DNA from 3 places in the Streptomyces sp. NPDC002838 genome. Region 3 is predicted to be linked to each of the others. Evidence: riboswitches for the same ligand, from Rfam matches in the RefSeq annotation. Region 3 holds a riboswitch; each other region holds the start of a gene.
The links. A riboswitch is a leader RNA that binds a small molecule or an ion and turns the genes downstream of it on or off. The one in region 3 is predicted to bind cyclic di-AMP.
Positions count from the first base shown of each region.

Region 1 (4,680 bases), on a different contig from region 3:
ATCGGCTTCCAGAGCCTGGTCCCGCACGCTCAGCCCGAACGGCCCGACGACGGTCACGAGGGGTCTCCTGTCTGCTGGTGTCTACTGGCGATTACACGGTTTGTCGATAGGTCGCTGCCATCACTCAAGTCAGCGTATCCGGTCAAGTTTCGATCACCGATAGCGCCCGCCCGTCCAGCTCGGGCGGTATCGGATCACTCCCGGTTTATTTTTGATCACTTGATACCAAATGATATGTACTGACTTATGCAGAAATAGCGGAGCGTGTCATGAATCGATCGCGACGCCACACCCGCCGCCCCCCGAGGACCACGCCTTCTTCGGCCGGCCCAAAAGGCCTGCTCACCCTCTCCGGTCTCGAGGCCTGGGAACGCTTCTCGTTCCTCGGCATGGCAGGCCATCCTCGCCCTCTACGTCGCCGACACATCGGCCCACGGCGGCTTGGGCATGTCGGCCGGAATCGCCACCTCCGTCTCCGTCGCCTACGGCACTCTCCGGCGGATCATGCCGGGGTCGCGGCTGGGCTGCAACGGCACCGCCACGTGGAGCGACAGGGGCCGTTGACCCGGCCCCGCGTCACCACAACTCCCACGCACGAGCGCGGACGTTGCGGGAGCCTCCCCCACCCTCGACTTCACTCGATCGGGAGGTGCCCCCATCGGTCTGCGTGATCAACGAATCCGCAGTTCCGGCACGCGAACCAGGCCTGCGAGACCCGGTTCGCCCGGTCGAGGTGCCCTCACTCGGCGCAGGTGCGCGAGGTGTACGCCGGATCGACGTACACCACCGGCACCCCCGCCCGGCGGGCCTTGTACGCGATGAACGCCCCCAGCTGGGCAAACGACCAGCCGGCGTGGGTGGCCCGTTGGGGCTTGCGAAACCGTACCCGCTCGCGGATGCCCCACATGCTTCGCGATGCGGAGTGTTCTTGCCTTGCAGCTTGGCACGAAGCTCCCGCTCTAGAACGCGCGTGCGATTGAGCGCCCGCCCGGCCAAGATCTCGCCACCGGACGTGGTGGCGCTGTTCGCGATGCCGAGGTCGATACCGAGGAAGTCCACCGGGTCCGCCTTCGGCTCGGCCTCGGGTACCTCACAGGTGGCCAGCAGGAACCACATACCGTCCCGGCAGACGAGATCGGACTCGCCCTTGCGGTGCAGCGCCAGCGTGGCCAGCCGCTCGGGAGAGGCAACGAACGCCACATCCTTGAGCCGCCTGGAAACGGTCCAGATGGAGACCCGTCGCTCAGCGATTTGCCAGGACAGCATCCGGTCGTCGTACGGCTGCGCACCCTCTGGGCGGAAGGCAATGGGCTGCTCAGCCGCCCTGCGGTATCGCTTGGATCCAGGCTTGCCGAGGTTCCCGGCCCCCAGGTTCGCCCTGAGAGTGGCATACGCGTCGCATGTCTTCTTGATCACATGCTGGGCGGCCTGGGCCCCCAGCTCCCATCGCGCCTTCACTTCGTCGCAGGTGAGCCTGCGCAGCGCGAAGTTCTTCTTCACCTCCTTTTCGAAGGCGACCCGGCTGACCCAAGTCGCTGCCTCGTTGCAGGCGCGCAGCGTTGCCTCAAATGCCGTCGCCTGCACGGATGTCGGCAGAGCTTTGCCTGCGCCACCAGCTTCATATCCGCGACGCCATCCGGCCTCCAACTCCTCCGCATTCGGACACGGAGATCTCCCTGGCTTCCTGTGGCGCGTCCGCCCGTACCCGCTCGGACCGGTCGATCCGGCCACACCGGCCGGAGCGCGCCTGGGACGCGACGGCGCGATCAGCTGTGACGGGACGGACTTCCTCACCTCCAACGAGGTGATCTGCACCGACGGCGGCGAGGTGGTCTTCCACCGGGCCCGGGAGAAGCGGATCCCACGGACGGCCGGTTGGCAATGAGTTGGGCCCATTGCCCGATTTACCACTCTTGTGGATGCCCGTGAGTTGGGTCACTCGCACCCGCGGACACCCCCACCTCGTCGCACCCGCGCTTCCCCTTGCACCACACCCAAGTTGAGGCTTGGCAGCAGCAAAGGATCAAGCACCCCTTGCGCCTCCTTCCAAGGTCAAGAGGGGCGGTGCGTGAGTCCGCCACTTGTTCCGGGCGTGTGCTCTCGCATACGTTCCCGGCCTGTCGGGCGGACGCCGAATCCTGCCGCCGCCCGGACCGAGACTCATCGACGAAGACACTCGCACGGCAGGAGCGGGGGACCCAGGTAAGTCGCCGGGCCGGACGACACATGTCGCACCGGAACGGCTAGGGGTGAAGTCGTGTCGCCGCAAGGCGGCGCGGCCGGGCAACTCCCGCCCGAACCCGACAGCTCACCTCGTAGGCGCCGGAGAGGAACAGCGCCATGGCCGCACGAGGTAAGCACCGCCGCCCCCGAACCAGCCCGCTCACCCGAGGCGTCGTCGCCGCCGGGACCGGGACCGCCGCACTCGCCCTCCCGCTCCTGGGCGCGACCACCGCGAGCGCCGCACAGCCGGCCAAGGCCCCCGCCGCCGCGCAGGCCGCGGCGCAGGTCAAGTCCGTCACGTACACCACGGTCAAGGGCGACACGCTCTACGGCATCGCGGACAAGTACGACACACCCGGCGGCTGGCGACAGCTCTACAAGGACAACCGCAAGGCCGTCGGCGACAACCCCAGGCTGATCCACGAGGGCCTCGAGCTGAAGGTCAGGACGGCGAAGAAGGCCGACAAGGCCTCCACGCCCACCAAGAAGTCCGCCCAGTCCGTCACCCGTGCCACTCAGGCCTCCGCCAAGACGTACCCGAACAACCTCGACGGCTGGATCCGCCAGGCGATGGACATCATGGCGCAGAAGGGAATTCCCGGCTCGTACGAGAGCATTCACCGCAACATCATGCGCGAGTCGTCCGGCAACCCTCTGGCCATCAACAACTGGGATTCCAACGCCGCGGCGGGCACCCCCTCCAAGGGGCTCCTCCAGACGATCGACCCGACGTTCGCCGCGTACCACGTGGCCGGCACGTCCTTCGACCCGTTCGACCCGGTCGCGAACATCGTCGCCGCCTGCAACTACGCGGCCGCGCGGTACGGCTCGATCGACAACGTCTTCGGCGCGTACTAGGACGTCGTCCGGTCGGCGGTGCTGTTCACCTGACCGAACAGCACCGCCGGCCTACCGGCGGAAGAGCCTCTCCAGGACGACCGCGATGCCGTCCTCCTCGTTCGACAGCGTGATCTCGTCGGCCACGGCCTTGAGTTCGGGATGGGCGTTGGCCATGGCCACGCCGTGGGCGGCCCAGTCGAACATGGGGATGTCGTTGGGCATGTCCCCGAAGGCGATGGTCTGCCGTGGCCCCAGCCCGAGGTGTTCCGCGGCCAGGGCCAGCCCCGTCGCCTTGGTGATGCCGCATGGCTGGAGTTCGACGGTTCCGGGGCCCGACATGGTGACCGTGGCGAGGGAACCGACCACTCCGCGCGCCGTCGCCGCCAACTCGTCGTCGGACAGGTCGGGATGGCGCAGCAGCACCTTGCTGATGGGCGCGGACCACAGCTCGTCGCGCCGGCCGACCCGTACTGCGGGCAGGGTCGGGTGGGGCATCAGATAGCCCGGTTCGATGAGCGTGAGGCCGTCGACGCCGTCCTGGTCGACGGCCGCGTACACCTGCCCCACCTCGGCCTCGATCTTGCCGAGCGCGGTCTCGGCCAACTCCCGGTCCAGGGTGACCGACCACAGCAGACGGTCCGCGCCGGCGTCGTACACCTGCGCGCCCTGCCCGCACACCGCGAGCCCCTCGCTGCCCAGGTCGTCGAGGAGCGGCCGCACTCTGGGCGCCGGGCGGCCCGTCACCACCAGGTGCCGGGCACCGGCCGCCGCCACCCGCATGAGCGCGGCGAGCGACCGGTCGGAGAGCGTGTCGTCGCCTCGGAGCAGACTTCCGTCCAGGTCGGTGGCGATGAGTGAATATGCGATGGGTGCGGCCATGATCAGAGAATACGGATGGAACGCCCCACCGACTCGACGTGAACCGGACGGCTGTTTCCTTCACATGCGTTGACGGCTGCTCCGGTTACCCGCTCATGCGGAGTCCCGTACCACCAGTTCCGTGGGCAGTATCACCCCGGCCGTGTCCTCGCCTGCGATCTGGGTGAGCAGCATGCGGACCATCTCGGCGCTGATGCGGTCGAAGGGCTGGCGCATGGTGGTGAGGGCCGGGGTGATGGCGGTGGCCGCGGGTGAGTCGTCGAATCCGCCGACGGCGATGTCATCGGGGACCGAACGTCCGGCCTGCTGAAGGGTGTTGACGACGCCCAGTGCCATCAGGTCGGAGGCGACGAACACGGCGTCCATGTCGGGAGCCTGCTCCAGCAGTCGGCGGGCGGCCCGCTCGCCGCCGGCGCGGCGGTAGTCACCCTCCACCACCAGCGCCGGGTCGTAGGGCATCCCCGCCTCGATGAGCACATCGCGGTAGCCCGCCAGGCGGTCGGTGCCGCCCGGCATGTCCAGCGGACCGGTGACCATGCCGATGCGGCGGCGGCCGCCGGCGATCAGATGGCGGACCATCTCCTGGGCACCGTCGCGGTCGGCGGCCGCCACGTAGCTCACCTTGGAGCCGAGCCCGAGCGGTTTGCCGCAGGCCACCAACGGGATGCCGGCGTCCCGCAGTTCGGCGGCCACCGGGTCGCCGCTGTGGCTGGAGACCAGCAGCACGCCGTCGACATG
Region 1 covers NZ_JBEOVF010000012.1:170,010-174,689, reverse strand. Annotated here, with positions in the region: gene ABT063_RS18400 (polyprenyl synthetase family protein) at 1-57, opposite strand, end outside; partial or broken gene ABT063_RS18395 (peptide MFS transporter) at 230-495, shown strand; gene ABT063_RS18390 (zinc ribbon domain-containing protein) at 740-907, opposite strand; partial or broken gene ABT063_RS18385 (hypothetical protein) at 1,695-1,885, shown strand; cyclic di-AMP (ydaO/yuaA leader) riboswitch at 2,155-2,335, shown strand; gene ABT063_RS18380 (transglycosylase SLT domain-containing protein) at 2,341-3,081, shown strand; gene ABT063_RS18375 (HAD family hydrolase) at 3,133-3,942, opposite strand; gene ABT063_RS18370 (LacI family DNA-binding transcriptional regulator) at 4,036-4,680, opposite strand, start outside.
Region 1: another riboswitch for cyclic di-AMP. It lies ahead of ABT063_RS18380 (transglycosylase SLT domain-containing protein); the one in region 3 lies ahead of ABT063_RS15425 (C40 family peptidase).

Region 2 (4,680 bases), on a different contig from region 3:
CTTAACCCCGTAAGGGTCAGCCCTTGCTGTGCTTAATGGTTCGCAGAGCGAAACCGCGGGAAGGCCGAGCGGCCCGCGTACACCGCCGCGTCGTCGAGGATCTCCTCGATGCGCAGCAGCTGGTTGTACTTGGCGACGCGCTCGGAGCGGGCCGGGGCGCCGGTCTTGATCTGGCCGCAGTTGGTGGCGACGGCGAGGTCGGCGATGGTGACGTCCTCGGTCTCGCCGGAGCGGTGGGACATCATGCACTTGAAGCCGTTGCGCTGGGCCATCTCGACGGCGTCCAGGGTCTCGGTCAGCGAGCCGATCTGGTTGACCTTGACCAGCAAGGCGTTGGCGGCGCCGTCCTCGATGCCGCGGGCCAGGCGCTCGGGGTTGGTGACGAACAGGTCGTCGCCGACGAGCTGGACCTTGTCACCGAGCTTGTCGGTGATGGTCTTCCAGCCCTCCCAGTCGTCCTCGAACAGCGGGTCCTCGATGGAGACGAGCGGGTAGGCCTCGACGAGCTCGGCGTAGTACTCGGTCATCTCGGCGGCCGTGCGCTCCTTGCCCTCGAAGCGGTAGGAGCCGTCCTTGTAGAACTCGGACGCGGCGACGTCGAGCGCGAGGGCGATCTGCTCGCCGGGGGTGTAGCCGGCCTCCTTGATCGCCTCGAGGATGAGGTCGAGGGCCTCGCGGTTGGAGCCGAGGTTCGGGGCGAAGCCGCCCTCGTCGCCGAGGCCGGTGGCCAGGCCCTTGCTCTTCAGGACCTTCTTGAGGGTGTGGTAGACCTCGGTGCCCCAGCGCAGCGCCTCGGAGAAGGTCTCCGCACCGATCGGGGCGATCATGAACTCCTGGATGTCCACGTTGGAGTCGGCGTGCGAGCCGCCGTTCAGGATGTTCATCATCGGAACGGGCAGCAGGTGCGCGTTCGGGCCGCCCAGGTAGCGGAACAGCGGCAGGTCGCTTGCCTCGGAGGCGGCGTGGGCGACGGCGAGCGAGACGCCGAGGATGGCGTTGGCGCCGAGGGAGCCCTTGTTGTCGGTGGCGTCCAGGTCGAACATCGCCTGGTCGATCAGGCGCTGCTCGGTGGCGTCGTAGCCGACCAGCTCCGGGCCGATCTGCTCGATGACGGCCAGGACGGCCTTCTCGACACCCTTGCCCTGGTAGCGGTTCGGGTCGCCGTCGCGGAGCTCGATGGCCTCGAAGGCACCGGTGGAGGCGCCGGACGGGACGGCGGCACGACCCGTGCTGCCGTCGTCGAGGCCGACCTCGACCTCGACCGTGGGATTGCCTCGGGAGTCCAGGATTTCCCGGGCTACGACGACGTCGATGGACGGCACGAGCATCTCCTTCTTCAATGTGACGCGGGTCAGCAGGACCGCGGTGGGTTCTGCGAGACGAGCCTAACCGGCTCCGGGGCATCGGCCAGCCGGTCACCCACCCGTTGGGCAGAACCGAGAGTAAATTGTTTCCGAACGGAACAAAGAGTGGGTACGAAGGGCACGCCAAAAGAGGGCACGCCGAGAGGCAGGCATGAAAAACCCCGCCCCGGTGCGTACGGGGGAAGACGCACCGGGGCGGGGGGCCCGTGGGGACGGGGGGCGGCCCTCACGCGGCCTCCACAATGGAGCTCACGTATATGAGGGCGCTGTGGTTCAGCTACCTGCCCGCTGTCACTTCAGGTGGAGCTGCTGACCCGGGTAGATGAGGTCGGCTTCCTCGACGATGTCCTTGTTCAGCTCGAACAGCTTCTCCCAGCCGCCCTTGACGTCGTGCGCCTCGGCGATGGAGCTGAGGGTGTCGCCCGTGACGACCTTGTACTCGCCGTCGCCCTTCTTGACCTTCTTGCCGGTCGGGGTGGTGACGGTCTTCTTGGCGGCCGGACGCTCGGCGGAACGCGAGGCCGGCTGCTCGGACGAACGGGTGCTGGTCTCCGAGGAGCCGCTGTTCGAGGAGGAACCGCTGTCGGACGAGGCGCTGCCGCCGCTGTAGCCGGCGCTCGACAGGCCCTTGCCGCAGACCGGCCAGGCACCCTTGCCCTGGCCCGCGAGGACCTTCTCGGCGATCTCGATCTGCTGGGCCTTGGTGGCCTGGTCGGCGGTGGAGGCGTACTGCGTGCCGCCGTACCCGGCCCAGGTGGAGGCGGAGAACTGCAGACCGCCGTAGTAGCCGTTGCCGGTGTTGATGGACCAGTTGCCGCCGGACTCGCACTGGGCGACGGTGTCCCACTCGGAGGCGGTGGCGGCGGAGGCGTTGCCGGCCACCATCAGCGGGGCGGCGACGGCCGCGCCGGTGACACCGGCGATGGCGATGGCCCGAGTGGCCTTGGACGGACGACGGTGCTTGCCCTTGCCGGAAAACAGCATGGATGGATCCCCTCACCGACGCCTACGAGGTGAGCTGTCGGGTTCGGGCCGGTTGAGTTGCCCGGTCGTGTCACGCACATGGTGTGCGCGGCACGGCTTAACCCCAAGCCGGTGCCGGCCGCGAGCCCCCGAAGGGCCTCAACTGCCGGACCCGGCGCTTACCTTGGGTCCCCCGCTCCTGCCTACGGCGCTTGACGCGACGACTGTTCCCATGCGGCCGCTGGCAGGATTCGGCGTTGCGGCAGCCGGGGCTCACGGTGGCGAGCGGTCCTGACCGTAGACACGCGATCCGCCGAATTTCAAAGACGATCAGGGCTTCTGAGACTCATCCCACACTTTCATCAAACCGGACATTCGGTGGCGAAATGTGACGCGAACTCCCGTCACCTTTCGCCTTATTCGGCACCGACTTCAAGGGTCTGACCGGGGACGATATGACTGGGATCAACACCGATCGCCTCTTTGTTCTCGTCGTAGAGCGCACGCCACCCGCCTTGGAGGCCAAGGGAGTCGGCGATGGACGCGAGAGTGTCTCCGGGGCGGACGGTGTACGAGTCGCCGCGGGCGGCGTGGCGGCCGGTGGAGTTGCCGGTGGCGCCGGTGTCGGCGGGGCTCTCGTCGGCACTGCCGCCGCGGTGTCGGCCGCCACTGAGTGCCCCCGTGTCGACCAGGCCCGAAAAGCCGCCCTCTTGCCAGGAGTTGCCCGAGTCGCCCTCATTCGTCTGGCCTGTGGAGGGGCTGCCGGATTCCCGTGAGGCGGAGGAGTTGGAATCGGGGGATGTGTCCGACTTGGCCGAGTTGTCCGTCGCCTTCGACGGATCCGACGGGATGTCAGGGGGAGTGTCGGACGGAGTGGGTGACGTGGACGGCGAAGGGGAGGAGGCGTCCGCGGACGAGTCCGCCGACGAATCCGAGCCGAACAATCCGGACGAGTCGGATGAGTCGGTCGATCCGGATGAGCCGGTCGAGTTGGACAGTCCCGTCGAGCCCGACGCACCCGCGTCGCCCGCCACGCCCGTGTCGACGTCGGCCGAGCCGGAGTCCTTGTCGAGTCCGTTGAGCAGGCCGCAGGTGGACCAGTAGCCCACACCCTTGTCCGCGAGGATCTTCTCGGCGACGGCTATCTGCTGGGAGCGGCTGGCCTGGTCGGCGCGCGAGGCGTAGTCGAGGCCGCCGTACTGATCCCAGTCCTCCTGGGTGATCTCGAGGCCGCCGTACTTCCCGTCGCCGTTGTTCTCACTCCAAGACCCGCCGGTCTTGCAGTCCGCGACCTGGTCCCACGTCGTGCCGCTGGCCGCGCTCGCGCCGGTGGCGCCGAGGAGCGGGATCGCGATGGCGGAGCCGGTCACCCCGGCCGCGACGAGGAGTGCCGGAGCCTGGCGGGGGCGACGGTGACGACCGTTCCCGGAGAGCATGCGGATACCTTTCGCGAGACAGCTGTGACCGGTGCGGCGGGTGGGGCTCGGGTGCCGCGCTGATCCGTGAACGTATAGGCAGTCGATCACTTGTCACAAGTTAATGCCGCGCAGATCACGTGAAGATCACAGACTTGAGGGCGTGTCACCTTTACGCAGGTGAGAGCAGTCGACCACGGGGCGTGAAATCGACCGGCAACGTGCGCAGCCCACGCATGATGAGGCCTCCTCTCCAGCGCAAATCGGCTGAATCCACCGCGAGTCGCAGGTCCGGCAGTCGGGTGAGCAGTGTGGCGAGAGCGGTCTGGCCCTCCAGACGGGCGAGGGGGGCGCCGAGGCAGTAGTGGATGCCGTGGCCGTATCCGAGGTGCTGGTTGTCGCGGCGGGAGAGGTCGAGAACGTCGGGGTCGGCGAACCGCTCCGGATCCCGGTCCGCGGCGGCCAGGACGACGAGGACGGGGTCGCCGGAGGCGATGTCCTGCCCGCCGATGCTGAGCGGCCGGGTGGCGAACCGCCAGGTGGCGAGCTCCACGGGGCCGTCGTAGCGCAGGAGTTCCTCGACGCCGGTCTCCAGGAGGGCGCGTTCGCCGGCCGCCAGAGACGTCTGGAGGCGGGCGCGCTGGTCGGGGTGGGTGAGGAGGGCGTAGGTGCCGTTGCCGATCAGATTGACGGTGGTCTCGAACCCGGCGAACAGGAGGATGAAGGCCATGGCGGCGGCCTCGTTCTCGGTGAGGTGCTCGCCGTGGTCGGAGGCGCGGATGAGGCCGGAGATGAGGTCCTCGCCGGGGGTGGCGGTCTCCGGGAGGGCTTCGCGCTTGCGGTGGATGAGGTCGGCGAGATAGCCGCGCATCTTCTTCACCGACCGCGCGACGCCTCCGCGCGGGCCTCCGCCGTGCCGGATCATCATCCCCGCCCAG
Region 2 covers NZ_JBEOVF010000027.1:24,082-28,761, reverse strand. Annotated here, with positions in the region: gene eno (phosphopyruvate hydratase) at 33-1,322, opposite strand; gene ABT063_RS29805 (transglycosylase family protein) at 1,656-2,348, opposite strand; cyclic di-AMP (ydaO/yuaA leader) riboswitch at 2,353-2,548, opposite strand; gene ABT063_RS29800 (transglycosylase family protein) at 2,744-3,763, opposite strand; gene ABT063_RS29795 (cytochrome P450 family protein) at 3,915-4,680, opposite strand, start outside.
Region 2: another riboswitch for cyclic di-AMP. It lies ahead of ABT063_RS29805 (transglycosylase family protein); the one in region 3 lies ahead of ABT063_RS15425 (C40 family peptidase).

Region 3 (4,680 bases):
CCTCGGTTTCCGCGGCTCGTACCTACGTGGTCACCACCCTGGCGGAGTGGGGACTGCCGGCGGACACGGACGCGGCCGAGACCATCCGCCTCATCGTCTCCGAACTCGCCACCAACGCCGTACAGCACACCTTCGGGCAGTCACCGACCTTCACGGTGGACCTCCAGCTCGACCGTGACGAACACCTGCGCATCGGTGTCACCGACAGCCACCCGCGGTTCCCCAAGCGGCTGCCCGCCGCCGTCCAGCAGGACAACGGCCGGGGCCTGGTGATCATCCGCTGGCTGACCGCGGAGTACGGCGGCAAGCTGAGAATCCGGCCCACCCGCGAGGGCGGCAAGACCGTCTCCATCGAACTGCTGTGGACCGTACCGGCCGCGCCGGTGCCTGGGGCAGGACAGCAGGACCCGTAGAACTCACGTGTGCCTGGCTCGGCCGAACGTGCCCCGCAACAAGGCCCGGAACGCGTCCGCGGCGGGTGCCTTCTCGTCGGTCCGGTACACGACCGAGATCGTACGGCGCAACTCTCCCGCCTCCAGCAGCCGCATCCCCACCGGAGTGGCCGCCGTCCGCGCCACCATCTCCGGAACCACCCCGACCCCAAGGCCCGCACTGGCCAGCGCGCACACCAGCACGTACCCCGGAGTCGCCACCAGCACCGACGGCGTGGCCCCGGCCCGTGCCAGCACCGCCTCCACCTCCCGCCGCCCCGGATGGTCCGGCGCCATGCTGATCAGCGGCTGCCCCGCGAGCTCGGCCAGCGGGAGCCGCGAGGTGCCGCTGGTGAGGGCGTGCCCCGGCGCGGACACCAGGACCAGCTCCTCGACGAGGATCGGATCCGCGCCGACGGAGGAGGGGAGCGGGACCGGGACCCCCGGTTCATAGCGGTGCGTCATCGCCAGATCGATCTCGCCGGCGGCCACGGCGGCGACCCCGGCCGACGGTTCGTGGTCCGCGACGATCAGCTCCACGTCCGGATACGCCCGGCGGAACGCGCTGAGCACCGGCGGCAGCAGATGGATGCCGGCGGTCTGGAAGGTGCCGAGCCTGAGCGTGCCGCCGGACAGGCCCGCCAGCCGCGCCAGCTCGTGCCGCGCCCGCTCCAACTCGTCGAGCACTCGACGCGCCCGCGCCACCAGCACCTCGCCCGCGCCCGTCAGCCGCGCCCCGCGATGGTGCCGGACCAGCAGGGCGGTACCCGCCTCCCGCTCCAGCTTGGCCAGTTGCTGGGAGAGGGCGGGCGGGGTGTAGCCGAGACGCTCGGCTGCCCGGGTGATCGACCCGGCCTCGGCGACCGCCACGAGGGCGGCGAGCCGGGTGGGGTCGTACATGCGGGGTCCTTCCGGCTGAGGTGCTGAGCCTAAAGCAATGCTTAAGGCTAATCCAGCAGATCCGACATACCTGCTGAAGGCTCGTGGACGGCAGGCTGGGGCGCATGGACGGACAGCTCATCGCTTTCACCGGTCTCGCCGCTGGCCTGGTCGCCATGCCCGGCGCCGACTTCACCGTCGTTGTGCGCAACGCCCTGGTCTCCCGCCGGGCCGGCCTCGCCTGCGCGCTCGGCATCACGGCGGGACTGCTGGTGCACACCGCACTGGCGGTGGCCGGTCTCGCCGCGGTCCTGGCCGCCGTACCCGCGCTGTTCCGCGCGCTGCAACTGCTGGGCGGTGCCTATGTCCTGTACCTGGGCCTGCGGACCTTGCGGGCGCTGCGGCGGCCGAGCGCGGCCCTGGCCGACGAGGCGGCGTCCGGCGGGCGCCCGCTGCGGCAGGGCTTCCTCACCAACGCTCTGAATCCGAAGGCCTCGCTCACCTTTCTCAGTGTGCTGCCGCAGTTCGTGCCCGCGGGCAGCCCGGCCATGCCCCGGACCCTGCTGCTCGCGCTGATCGTCGTCGTCCTCGCCCTGCTCTGGTTTCACGCCGTGGCTCTGCTGGTCGACCGCCTCGGCCGGTGGCTGCGCGGGCCGCGGGCCGCGCGGGTGGTGGAGGGCGTCACCGGCGGCGCGCTGACAGTTCTCGGTGCGGTGCTGTTGCTCGAACCGGTGCTTGCGGCCTGACGGTCTCGTGTGCCGGCGGCCCGACCGTCTCGTGCCGCTCGTCGGCCGAGCGCTGTTCCTCGGCGGTGCCGGCCCGCTGTACCAGGCGCGGCAGCAGCCCCCACAGGCCGAGACACACCAGCAGGGTCGCCGCGCCCGCGGCCACCCCGCCGGCCCGGCTGGTGGTCACGTCCACCACGAGCAGCACCGACCCGGTGAACGCGAGTACCAGGACACCCAGACCGGCCGATGCCAGCCGCGAGGAGACCTGGACGATCCGGGGCTTGGCGCCCTTCTGGAAGAGCGAGCGGTGCAGGGCGGCGGGCGCGGTGAACAGCGCCGCCGCGAGGACCGCGAGCAGGAGCGTGGTCACGTAGGTGGTGCGCTGGACCGTGTCGAGGGACGGGAAGCGCGAGGTGAAGGCCAGGCTCAGCAGGAAGGCGAAGAGGATCTGGACCCCTGTTTGGGTGACGCGCAGTTCCTGGAGCAGCTCGCCGAAGTTGCGGTCGGCGCGCTCCAGCGGAGTCTCGTTGCGTGCGGTGCAGGGACGGTGGTCGGCCATGCCGGGACGGGTAACCACCTGAGCCCGTGTCACGCGCCCGGAGCCCCACAGGGGGCGACGGCGAGTCAGGCCGCCGCCCCCTGTGGGCGGCTCAGCGGACCCTGCCGTACCAGACGCTCTTGGTCCAGATCTTCTGCAGTCGCACCACGTCCCCGGTCTTCGGGGCGTGCCAGATCTTCCCCTTCCCGGCGTAGATGCCGACGTGGTACACGTTCGAGCCCGAGTGGAAGAACACCAGGTCCCCGGCCTTGCGGCTCTTGACGGAGATGTGGCGCGTCTTGTTGTACTGCTGGGCGGCCGTGCGGGGCAGCTTCTTGCCCGCCTTCTTGTACGAGTACAGCGTGAGCCCGGAGCAGTCGAAGCGGCGTGGTCCTGTGGCGCCGTACTTGTACGGGGAGCCCTTCTTGGAGGCCGCGACCTTGAGTGCCTTTGTCGCCGGCGTGGCGGCCTCGGCCTCGGAGGCGAAGCCAGGAGCCACGATCGAGCCGCCCACGGCGGCGATGGTGAGGGCCGAGGCCGTACCGGCCCGGACCATGAGCGACGGGACACGATTGAGCGCAGTCATGCGCAACCCTTCGTCAGCCGCCTGTGAAGGATGACCTGTCGGATTCGGGCTGGCGAAGTTGCCCGGCCGCTGACGCGGCTTCACCCCAAGGGCTGCTCGGCTCCGGCCATGGCGTGACCGTTCCGGCGACCCGTCGTGCTTGGGTCCTCCACTCCTGCCGATCCACTCCTGTCGACCGGTCATCCGGACGGCGGCAGGACTCGGCGTCCGCCCGGATCGCCCCGCCGCTGCGGCGGGGGCTTGTCGTCAGACACGGATCTTCACTCACGGATGTCCGAAAATCCCAACGGAACCGAGGGTTTGTGTTGTTACTCACCACTCACCCGTTCGGGTGGACACCCCCGTGTTCGAAGGGGTGTTGAGGGGCCCGAGGACGCCCGGACCAGCACCGGAACGTCTCACGGTGCCCCGGGACTACGTGCGTTGCGCAAGTCTGCCGGCCCCGAAAAAGGGCGCGCGACTACTCCAATAGGCCGTACGCCGTTTGGTCCGTTTCGACCCCGGCCCGGACGTCGTCTCGATCCGACGGTTCGTCCGGGCCGGGTGGGGGTGCGTCAACTGTCGGAGAGCGGTGGCACGGTGACGCGAGCCGTGCGGCGCTCGCCGTCCAGGACGCGCAGCGCCCGCGTGAGCGTGGGCGCGTGCAGTTCGGCCTCGCCGCGCTGGTGCATCAGCGCCAGCGCGTCGCGAAGTTCGGTCGCCTTGCCGACCAGTGCCTGCGCGGCCCGCAGCCCGCGGTAGGTGTCGCCGTGGTGCACGGGGTTGATGCGCCCGAGCAGGTCGACCACGTCGAGGTAACGGTCGATCAGCTCGCCCTCGGCGCGGGTGAGGGCGGGCAGCGGCGGCAGTTCGGGTGGGAGCACCGGCCGCTCACCTCCCGGTGGGCGGGGCGATGGTGGTCTTGCGGCTCGGGATGATCTGATCCGCGAGTCCGTACTCCAGCGCTTCCTGAGCGTTGAGGATCGTGTCCCGCTCGATGTCCGCGCTCACCTGCTCCTGGCTGCGGCCGGTGTGCCGTACGAGCATCTCCTCCAGGAGGGCTCGGATCCGTGTCAACTCGTCGGCCTGGATGGCCAGATCGCTGGCCTGCCCCTGCACCGGCTCGGCCAGCGCGGGCTGGTGGATGACCACGCGTGCACCCGGCAGCAGGTGCCGCTTGCCCGGTGTCCCCGCCGCCAGCAGCACAGCGGCGGACGAGCCGGCCTGGCCCAGACACGTCGTCTCCACGTCACACCCGACGTACTGCATCGTGTCGTAGATCGCCGACATCGCGCTGAACGAGCCGCCGGGAGAGTTGATGTACAGCGAGATGTCCCGGTCCGGGTCCTTGTGCTCGAGGTACATGAACTGGGCCATCAGGTCGTTCGCGGAGGTGTCGTCGATCTGCGTCCCGAGGAAGATGATCCGCTCCTCCAGCAGCTTCGAGTACGGATCCATCGACTTGGTCCCGTAACTCGTGCGCTCGGTGAACTCGGGCAGGACGTAGCGGGCGGACGGTCGGGTCATTGGGTACCCCTC
Region 3 covers NZ_JBEOVF010000010.1:5,413-10,092, reverse strand. Annotated here, with positions in the region: gene ABT063_RS15445 (ATP-binding protein) at 1-413, shown strand, start outside; gene ABT063_RS15440 (LysR family transcriptional regulator) at 417-1,331, opposite strand; gene ABT063_RS15435 (LysE family translocator) at 1,436-2,056, shown strand; gene ABT063_RS15430 (DUF6328 family protein) at 1,992-2,597, opposite strand; gene ABT063_RS15425 (C40 family peptidase) at 2,689-3,162, opposite strand; cyclic di-AMP (ydaO/yuaA leader) riboswitch at 3,166-3,300, opposite strand; gene ABT063_RS15420 (hypothetical protein) at 3,717-4,025, opposite strand; gene ABT063_RS15415 (ATP-dependent Clp protease proteolytic subunit) at 4,033-4,668, opposite strand.